DNA from 3 places in the Paenisporosarcina sp. P5_A11 genome. Region 2 is predicted to be linked to each of the others. Evidence: riboswitches for the same ligand, from Rfam matches in the RefSeq annotation. Region 2 holds a riboswitch; each other region holds the start of a gene.
What was found. A riboswitch is a leader RNA that binds a small molecule or an ion and turns the genes downstream of it on or off. The one in region 2 is predicted to bind thiamine pyrophosphate.

Region 1 (3,359 bases), on a different contig from region 2:
TTGGCATACAGAACTGTGTATCTGGATCTTGAAACACAGTAGCGACGCGGTGGTTGATTTCACCAGGAGCAAAACATGCAGCATCGCGTTGCCAAAGTGTTATTGAACCTTCAAGGTCACCATCGCAATTGTCAGGATACAAGCGATTCATTAAATACAATAAAGTGCTTTTCCCGCAACCACTAGGACCATATAAAGCTACACGTTCCCCAGCTTGAATGGAGAAAGAAATATTTCTAAATACTGGCGATTCATCTTCTGGAAATTGAAAAGTGACATCTTTAAAATCAATGATTACCGGCGTAGCTACTATTTCAACTTGAGATTTTTTACTGAGGGTATTAACCAATAACCTCACCTTTTATCTTGTGATTTTTACCTGTATCACGGGAAATGGAGTAGCCACGAAGAGCCCCAGTAGCGAGTAAACCATCTGATAAATATTTGCCACCTAAGCCAGCAATGACAGCACCACTTATGACACGAAGCGTAAACATTAAGACTAACAAGGAAGGATCAAGTGCTGCGTAACCAGACACCAAGAAGCCATAAGCAAAACTAAAGACTGCGGAACCGACACCTGCTAAACAAAGCACCCACCAGTCATAACGTTTGTAACCAGTCGCAGCAAATGCTGCCTCAGCTCCTAGTCCCTGAACAAGTCCTGTTAAAATCAATCGAGGACCTACTGCATTACCAATCATCACTTCAATCATTGCGGCCATCGTTTCGGACAACAAAGCGGCACCTGGTTTGCGGATGATGTAGGTGCAGATAATCGAGACAATAAACCAAATTCCAAATATCCATTCATACGCAATCGGACCAATCACACCTGCCCAAATGTTTCCGACTTGGACAAATAGTAAATACACGACCGCAAAAACAACGGCAAATACGGACATTAAGACGACTTCTTTTAGTTTCCATGATTTCAACATATTACGCATCTCCTTTATGTGAAGGGCTGTTGATGCTCATGTTAACAGTCATCACTAAGTGTCTATGTTGTTCCGAACGGGCATGAGTGAATGCTTCTTCTAGGAAGGTAAAAACCTCGTGTATATCGCCATGGAGCCCACTTGCATAGTGCATCGACTCATTGAACACACCATGTTCTTTTGCACGAGCTACTTCTGTATAAATGACCGGCATATAGTCGGGGTTATTCATAGGATAAAGCGCAAACTGAGATGAAACATATTGTTTGATCTCCCGAATTTGAGGTTCGTTTAACAAGATGTCATCTTTCTCTAAATACACATCTCCCGCAGAATCCCCAGGACAACCAATCGAAAATGTCCCGTTAAATGCTACATGTGCTCCTGTCTTCGCTGCATATAAAACAATGGCTCTCGCTGTATCAAAGACGTGAATTTGCTTGCCACGCATGACTGTACTGACGTCATCAGTATGCATCCACACATTTGATGTATCCGCTTCGCGCAATGCCCCTTTAATAATTTCAATAAAATTGTCTGCCATTGGGTGAAGCGAAAATCTTAACCCCACAATTGGACTTGTCCCACAACTAAACCCTTGTTCCATTCCCATCTCCTCCTTCTAATTGGTGTCTAGAGAGTAAGTTAACGACGTCATAAGTGGTGCGAGTTACTTCGATAAAGTTGAGACAAAAAAACGTCTCTCTAAAATGAAAGTGTCTATCACCGAAAAATATAGTCAACCACTCTGCTCAGTCACCGTTTTTGAACATAAAAATAGCCGCATTCGACGTGGAATGCAGCTGTTTTGCTCAATAGAAATTGGCAAAAGTCGCCGCACTTCCTCACGCCAGTATTATCTGGATCGAGTGTTAAGGGATCGGAGCTAATGCTCTCATCTCAGCCAAAATATAGCACCCCTAGTGCAGTAGTCGTATGCAGTTTTTTAAATGTTAAAGAACGGCTTCATTGTAACGCACGAAAAACACATTGTAAACCAAGTAAAAAAATTATACTTGTCACAATATAAAATCTGTTCTATATTATATATAACAAAGCTGTTCTATTATTAATAGAACAAGAAGGGGTCGCATATGTTTATTGAAATTGAAGCAAATTCTGCCGTGCCGATTTATTTGCAACTGGCCCAGCAAATTATTGAAAGTGTTGCAAAAGGTAGCTTGAAACCGGGCGATTCTTTACCGTCAGTCCGTGCATTTGCTGCAGACCTTGGAATGAACATGCATACCGTAAATAAAGCGTATCATTATTTAGAAGAGAAGGAATTTATACAAATTGTACAGAAAAAAGGCGTATTCATTCATGAAAACGGGGTTCGGAAAGCATCTGAACTAGATCGACTTCGTTTGAAAAAAGAATTACGTCCAATTATTGCAGAGGCACTTTGTCTACAATTGTCCCAAGCAGAAATTGAGTTGTTAATACAAGAAATAAGTTTAGATTTGAAGGAGGAAATGTGATGGCCGCAATTATTTTTATTATCATTTTAATTTTTATTATTGCCATTCAAGCTTTCTTACCAAAGTTTTTAAAAGAAAGTGAGGCATTTGGTATCTACATCCCGGATACTCATGTCAAAGACAAACGAATAGAACACATGAAAAATGGCTATACAAAAGCCATATTAGCGAGTGGGATTGTTATCCTCGCGGTTTTTATCGGATGGCTATGGACGTTTCGTCCCAGTCAGGAGCAAATGGTCTATGTTGGAATGGTTGCTCAAATAGTGGCACTAATCTTCTCAATGGGACTTTATGCAAAAAACCATATTGCTTTAGCTAATTGGAAGAAAAATGAAAAGTGGACTGCTGGGCAGAGTGAGCGAAAAGTAGTCGACTTACAATTTCGTGAACAGCTTAAGTTGTTACCGAGTATCTACTTTATAATTCCTATGATTATAACTCTTGGTTTAGGGATTTTAGGGTTAAGTCAATACGATACGTTATCCAACCAGATTCCAACACATTGGGGACCAAGTGGCGAAGCAGATGCATTCGCAGAAAAAAGTTGGGTTTCGGTGAGTGCTTTACCTATCATGACACTCGTACTCCAAGGGATGCTACTGTTTTTCAATGGAGCGATGAAACAATCAGGAGCGAAGATTCAAGTTCGCCACAAGAAACGTTCACGTGAGCAACAACTCGCGTTTCGAAAATATTCAAGTTGGTTATTATTTGTCGTGACAATTACCGTAACGTTGCTGATGGGGTACTTACAGCTGACAATCATCTACCCTGAAATCATGTCTACCAGTCTTACATTAGGATTTACACTAGGTTTTCTAGTTGTCATTCTTGGATCGGTTCTGTACTACACTGTAAAAGTAGGGCAAAGCGGAACAAGAATTACTGTTTCAGAACATGAAATGAATCCTGAAAATGTCATCGATATGGACGA
Region 2 (3,359 bases):
CTCGTTTAATTGAAGGTATCTATCCCGATACATCACGATTAATTCCAAATGAATTTAATACGAATGTCACTATTGATGGGAAAGCATTATTTCAAGCGATAGACCGTTCATCTTTATTGGCACGTGAAGAACGTAATAACATTGTCCGATTCACTTCATTAGAAGGAAATGTCGTTGAGATATCATCTAGCTCAGCTGAAATCGGTAAAGTAGAAGAAGAAATACAAACCACATTAATTGAAGGCGAAGAGTTGAAAATTTCGTTCAGTGCAAAATATATGATGGATGCGTTAAAAGCGGTTGGTGGGCAGGATGTAATGGTTAAGTTCACAGGTTCCATGCGACCATTCATTATTAATTCTGTTCATGATCGCTGTTTTACAATTGATAGTACCGGTTCGTACATAAAGAAGAAATGTGCATTTAGTAGTATGATGGTTTTAGATTCATTTAAAATGAACCACAAAAAGGATGAGAAGACTGTGAAGTATGATGTATTAATATTTGATTTAGATGACACTTTGTTTGATTTCGGTGAGACGGAAAAGCATGCACTCGATAATTCATTTCGTGCATTTAGTTTCCCTAATGGTTTAACTGAATACAGAGCAAGTTATAAAGAGATAAGTAAAGGACTTTGGCTTGATTTAGAGCAAGGACGTATCTCGCTTTCAGATTTAAAAGTAGAACGATTCAAGCGTTTATTCCTCCAACATAAACTACTTCTTAATCCAGAAGATTTTGGACATGCATATATAGAAAATCTAGGAAGAGAAGTACATATGATTGATGGTGTTCAGGATATGTTGACCAATCTATCTAGTTGCAGACTTGTTCTTTTAACAAATGGATTTCAAGATGTTCAACATTCGAGGATTGCTCTTTCGCCACTAAATCAAACATTTGAAGCGATTATTACTTCGGAGGAGACTGGTTATCAAAAGCCACAAGCAGAAATTTTCGAATATGTCTTTAGAAAGCTGAGTATTAAAGATAAGCAAAGTGTATTAATGATCGGCGACTCTCTAAGCGCAGATATCCAAGGTGGCAATAATTTCGGAATCGATACCTGCTGGTTTAATCCACATAATAAAGCAAATGAAACAACTATTACTCCAACATATGAAATCAGTAATTATGAAGAATTAGAACAAATCGTAAAGCAAAACGTATTAGTAAAATAATTCAAAGCTGTAAATGGCTAGGATTTCCATGTGAGTATTATAAAAAGAGTGTAATTAATCATCTACAGTCGTTTGTTAGGATGAATTTATTATGCTATTATGAACCTAATTAAAATAGTTGCGGGGGGACGCTTTGGCGTTGAGAAGGTTAAAACCTGACCCTTTGAACCTGTTCGTTAAGACGAACGTAGGGAGCAGAGTACATAGCGTTTCGACGTTTTTCTTTTGTGCTGAAGCTCTCCATTTTGGAGGGCTTTTTTGTTTGCTAATTCAATATTTTAATTGCGGGGGAACTATTTAGTTGAGAAGGTAAAACCTGACCCTTGGAACCTGACAGTTAACACTGACGTAGGGAGCAATGTTTCATTGGAAACGCTCTTTTGTCATGCGCAAAAGGGCGTTTTTTGCACTTGCGTCCATCCGAAAAAGGAGGACTTATAATGACATTTTGTGAAGAAGTACGAGAGGAAACGGATCTTTATTGGCAAGGAAGTTTTGATCACCCATTTGTAAAAGGACTTGTCGATGGAACGCTGCCGCTTGAAAAATTTAAGTTTTACATGATGCAAGACGCTTATTATTTAAAGAATTACACAAAAGTACTCGCGATTGCAGCTTCAAAAGCTGAGACGAACGAAGATATTGCCTACTTTTTAGAAACGGCTCGTCATATCAACGAGGCTGAGCTTGAGTTACACCGAACTGTCTTTAAGGAGCTAGGTATAACTGAAGAAATGGAAGTAAACTTTGAACCATCACCAGCTGCTTATAACTACGTATCACATATGTACAATGCTGCACATAACGGAGATGTTGCAGAGGCTTTTGCTGCGATGTTCCCTTGTCCATGGTTATATCAAGAAATTGGGGAGAAGTATAAAGACGCAAAACCAGGCATCAAGCTATATGAAGAATGGATTGAAATGTATAGTGCACCGGATTACAAAGAAAAAATCGAGCTGCAAAAGGCGATGATGAATCGTTATGCAGAAGAAAATCCAGCCAAGCAATCAGTATTAAAAGCTCATTTTGAAAGAAGTTGCTACTATGAGTGGAAATTCTGGGAAATGCCATGGACATATGAAGACTGGCAAGATGAGGTGAAGAACTATGCCTATTAAACAGATTCGTAATAAGAAGCCACTGGTACATTGCATCACGAACTATGTCGTGGCAAACTTTACCGCTAATGGTTTACTTGCAATTGGTGCGTCACCTGTCATGGCTGATGAAGTAACAGAAGTGGAAGAAATGGTCGCGATTTCAAATGCTCTTTTAATTAATATTGGCACAATCAATACAAGAACGAAAGAAGCCATGTTAATAGCAGGGAAAAGAGCGAATGAGCTTGGAATACCTGTCGTTTTAGATCCAGTTGGAGTAGGGGCAACTTCTTTTCGACAACAAGTAGTAAAGGAATTATTAGAAAATGTCCGATTCGATTTACTCCGTTGTAATGCAGGTGAACTTGCGACCATTGCAGGCGTTTCATGGCAAGCTAAGGGCGTGGACAGTGGTGAAGGTGAGATGGACGTTGCAGTCGTCGCCAAACATGAGGCGAAAAAATGGAACTGTTTAGTGGTGGTCACAGGAGCCTCTGATTATATTACTGACGGTGAGAATGAATTTTGGGTAGCAGGTGGTCATGAACAGATGACAGAGGTAACAGGTACAGGTTGTTTGTTGAGCGCGATTTGTACAGCAGTTCTTAGTTTGGAAGGAGAGGCTCTTTTAAACTTACGTGATGTACTACAAGAATATAAAAAGGTGTCTGAACATGCGGTTCAATCGCCACTTCTTGGCTCATTCCAGACTGAAGTCTTAAATTCATTGCATCAATTGTCTAGAGGTGAAGCCAATTGAACATCGTGATGACCATAGCAGGCTCAGATAGTAGTGGTGGAGCTGGCATACAAGCAGATTTAAAGACGTTTCAAGAGCTCCGAGTGTTCGGTACATCAGCGATTACTGCGTTAACAGCTCAGAATACACTTGGTGTAGAGGGAGTTTTTCCTGCATCTGTAGACTTTGTTAAACATCAAATCGAAGTCGTCTTTCAGGATTTTCCCGTAAAGGCAGTCAAGACCGGTATGCTTTTTTCAGCACCAATTATTGAGGAAGTGGCGAAAAGCTTATGTGAGAAAGATGTGCTGCTTGTCATTGACCCTGTGATGA
Region 3 (3,359 bases), on a different contig from region 2:
CTCCTGTAATTTCCCCAGCCTGTTATTCCTTCTAACCATATTTCAGATGGTGCTGGCAGTAGCCACTTCGGTATTTCGAATAACCAACAGGATAGTTGCCATATGGTAAATAAAAGGATGAGGACCAATAATGGTCTCCACCCTCTATGGAAAACTTTCATGATCGATATTTCTCTGTCAATTTATCCATCGAAACACCGCTTGGCTGATAAAGGATTTTTACTTGGGAAATGACATTTACACAGCCAGCCTTCATCATTCGCTCATTCATTTTCTGGATAACAGAGAAAATTTCTGTCAAATTCCCTTCCATTGTGGTTTCAAGTGGATGGACCTCATAGCGTATTCCTGAATCCTTTATGACGGCAATCGCTTGATCAACATATGGAATTGAATCTTCACCATTTTTTGTTTTCGGTATGATCTGAATGCTAACTAAAGAGTTATTCATCTATTCATTCTCCTTTTTAGGTAAAAATTCATTCGTAAAGGCTTTCTCTACGTCTAGTTTGCCTTCTAATAATCCATTATCATACATCCATTGTGCGTAGTTTTCCCAAACCTTTTTATCTTGTATTCCCCATTGTGATGCATCATCTTGATACTTTGGAGACAACCATTTTTGACTTGCTTTAACCAACTCTGGATCTAACTCTGGTACAGCCTTTATTAAAACTCCCGCCGCTTCTTCTGGATGATCCATTGTGTATTCATAACCTTGGGATGTTGCTGTTACAAAAGCACGAACGGTATCGGGATCTTCTGCTATCAACTTCTCATTAGTTATCAGAACAGGCGTATAGTAATCTAGCTTATCTGAGTAATTGGTCAGATATTGCATATTCAATTTCTCTCCACGAAGTTCAGCTTCAATACCTGTCCAAGCGTAATAGATCCATGCAAAGTCTACATCTCTTTTTACGGCTGTAAAGAAGTCTGTATCGCCCATATTTACCATATCAACTTTCTCCACATCTGCACCCTGTTGTTTCATTAAAGAAGAAATCACTGCTTTTTCAACTGGAGCACCCCAGCCTCCATAGGCTTTACCTTCATAATCTTTTGGTGAAGTAATCTCTTTTTCAGCTGGAGACGCAAAACCAGATGTATTATGTTGAATTACGGCAGCAATCGAAACTATTGGTACATCTTGAACACGTGCTTCTGTTAAGGATTCCTGATAACCAACTCCGAATTCAGCCTTCCCCGAAGCCACAAGTTGATTAGCACCGGCTTCACCTGGCATGATAATTTCTACATCAAGACCCTGTTCCTTAAAATAGCCTTTGTCTCTTGCTACATATAAGCCTGTATGATTCGTATTCGGTGTCCAATCCAATACCACGGTTACTTTCTTCAACTTTCCGCTCGAATCATTGGTTCCAGAGCTAGCGTTGTCACCATTGCCGCAAGCGGTTAACATCATAATAATTAGTAATAATCCTAACCATTTTTTCATCATTTTCTCTCCCTTTTCCAAATCTGTTGAGAGCATTAAACGACGGAACGGAACGAAAGGAGGAAACATATTCTTAAGTAAAGCCAAATTCTTTCTCAGAAACGCAGAGTCACACCAAAATCTAACTAACCAGGTGCTAAGAGGCATATCGACTAATCACTTAAACATTTTTTATTTAAATGAAAAAGCGCCCCAGGTAGGTACCTAGGACGCATATCAACACAAATAAAAATGTTTAAATATGTTCCCTACGCTGGTGTTATCCAGATCAGGTTCCAAGGGTGTGTATCTTAAGGATACGGTCTCAACCAGCAACACTGGCCCCCCCACATGTTTCAATTATGAAATTCGTTTAATGCGTTATCATTATTAACATTGACACAGAATTGCATAAGTTTCAAGAGATAAACAGAAATATAGAATTAAGAGCAAATTAATGCGCCTCATTACACATGTTTAAAGTACCTACCCACCATGCATCAAGGGAGGTATCATTATGATTAACTGGAAACTCACATCTTTCATATTGTCCAGCCTGCTCGGCATAACTATCAAAACAGGAAGCTGTAGCTACATGAACTATCCCCCCGAATCTCGGACACTCATAAAAAGGGGCCAAAGGATGTATGGAATGTGACCTCATTTGTTCCTTTACAAGCTAGTAATTACCTACATACACTTGAAAATCTATCCATGAAACCTATGATACGAATCAGCAATATAAAGTGAAAATATTTTTTATATATTATACCGACAATATACATTTTTACCGGTAAAATATAAAACTTCCAATAAAAATTAGCACCTCGAAATGAGGTGCTAATTTGGGTTATATTTGGCTGTTTATCTTGATAATAAAACAGGTTTGATTTGACCGTTTATTACGGAATAAGTGATCTAATACTGAACGGTTTACTTGTAAAAGTGAGTCTTTTCTTTAACCCAGGCACTTGTTAGTTCAACAAGAAATGAAGATTTATTTTGTATTTTACTTTTCAAATTTATACTTGTACATTATTTTTAAAGTAATTTCCCCAGTGTGGTTGTGTACCATCAATTAACTTTTAATGAGCAACATTGACTAAACACCAAAAATTGTTATTCACCAAGGGCGTGCATTTTATGCTTCAGTTATTTGGATTTGTTGTTATGTTTCCATAGTTATGACGACATTTCCCTTTTTGTGTCCTTTCTCCACATATCTATGAGCCTCAACTATCTCTTCAAACTCATAATACCTATCAATGACCACTTTTAATTTCCCCATCTCAACAAGTTCTTTAAGGAAGTTAAGTGGTTCTGAAGTTTCAGGTGAATTTCGACTCAATAATAATTTCTTGCTGCTTGTCAATTTAGTCCATAACATTCGACCACCTGGTAACGGTACAGTGACATTTATGTAGGTTCCGTTATTCTTTAGCGATTTCATACAAGCTGAAAACGAACTCTTGTCTACCGCTTCAAAGATCACATCATAAGTCTCGCCTTTACTAGAAAAATCTTCTGCAGTGTAATCAATTACCTGATCGGCTCCCAGAGATTTTACCAATTCTAAATTCGTGGTACTGCATACCCCTGTAACGTTTGCTCCGAAGAACTTTGCAATCTGTACTGCATAAGTTCCTACACTTCCTGAAGCTCCATAGACAAGGACCTTTTGACCATTCTGAATGTTAGCTTTTCTAAGATAAAACAAGGCTGTACGTGCCCCAATTGGAATGGCAGCGGCTTCCTCATAGGTTATATTGGAGGGCTTAATAGATACCGGTCCATCTTCAGGCAGACACTTATACTCGGTATAAGCACCAAAACCCACTAGGGAAGCTGCAAAAACCTGGTCACCTTCCTTAAACCTTTTGACATCTTTCCCTACTGACTCAACTTCTCCAGCTAACTCCAT

Region 1: it holds a riboswitch for thiamine pyrophosphate, as region 2 does, so the genes downstream of both, AC1DOS_RS05215 (YkoF family thiamine/hydroxymethylpyrimidine-binding protein) here and tenA (thiaminase II) in region 2, are expected to answer to the same signal.
Region 3: it holds a riboswitch for thiamine pyrophosphate, as region 2 does, so the genes downstream of both, AC1DOS_RS08125 (ABC transporter substrate-binding protein) here and tenA (thiaminase II) in region 2, are expected to answer to the same signal.

The regions. Positions count from the first base shown of each region.
Region 1 is NZ_JBFUKT010000017.1:13,702-17,060, reverse strand. It holds gene AC1DOS_RS05225 (ABC transporter ATP-binding protein) at 1-349, opposite strand, end outside; gene AC1DOS_RS05220 (ECF transporter S component) at 342-941, opposite strand; gene AC1DOS_RS05215 (YkoF family thiamine/hydroxymethylpyrimidine-binding protein) at 943-1,548, opposite strand; TPP riboswitch at 1,767-1,873, opposite strand; gene AC1DOS_RS05210 (GntR family transcriptional regulator) at 2,036-2,422, shown strand; gene AC1DOS_RS05205 (DUF1648 domain-containing protein) at 2,422-3,359, shown strand, end outside.
Region 2 is NZ_JBFUKT010000139.1:1,548-4,906, forward strand. It holds partial or broken gene dnaN (DNA polymerase III subunit beta) at 1-408, shown strand, start outside; gene AC1DOS_RS15230 (YjjG family noncanonical pyrimidine nucleotidase) at 483-1,184, shown strand; TPP riboswitch at 1,297-1,395, shown strand; TPP riboswitch at 1,461-1,556, shown strand; gene tenA (thiaminase II) at 1,625-2,305, shown strand; gene thiM (hydroxyethylthiazole kinase) at 2,295-3,047, shown strand; gene thiD (bifunctional hydroxymethylpyrimidine kinase/phosphomethylpyrimidine kinase) at 3,044-3,359, shown strand, end outside.
Region 3 is NZ_JBFUKT010000037.1:11,423-14,781, reverse strand. It holds gene AC1DOS_RS08135 (ABC transporter permease) at 1-161, opposite strand, end outside; gene AC1DOS_RS08130 (thiamine-binding protein) at 158-451, opposite strand; gene AC1DOS_RS08125 (ABC transporter substrate-binding protein) at 452-1,459, opposite strand; TPP riboswitch at 1,688-1,797, opposite strand; partial or broken gene AC1DOS_RS08120 (NAD(P)-dependent alcohol dehydrogenase) at 2,591-3,359, opposite strand, start outside.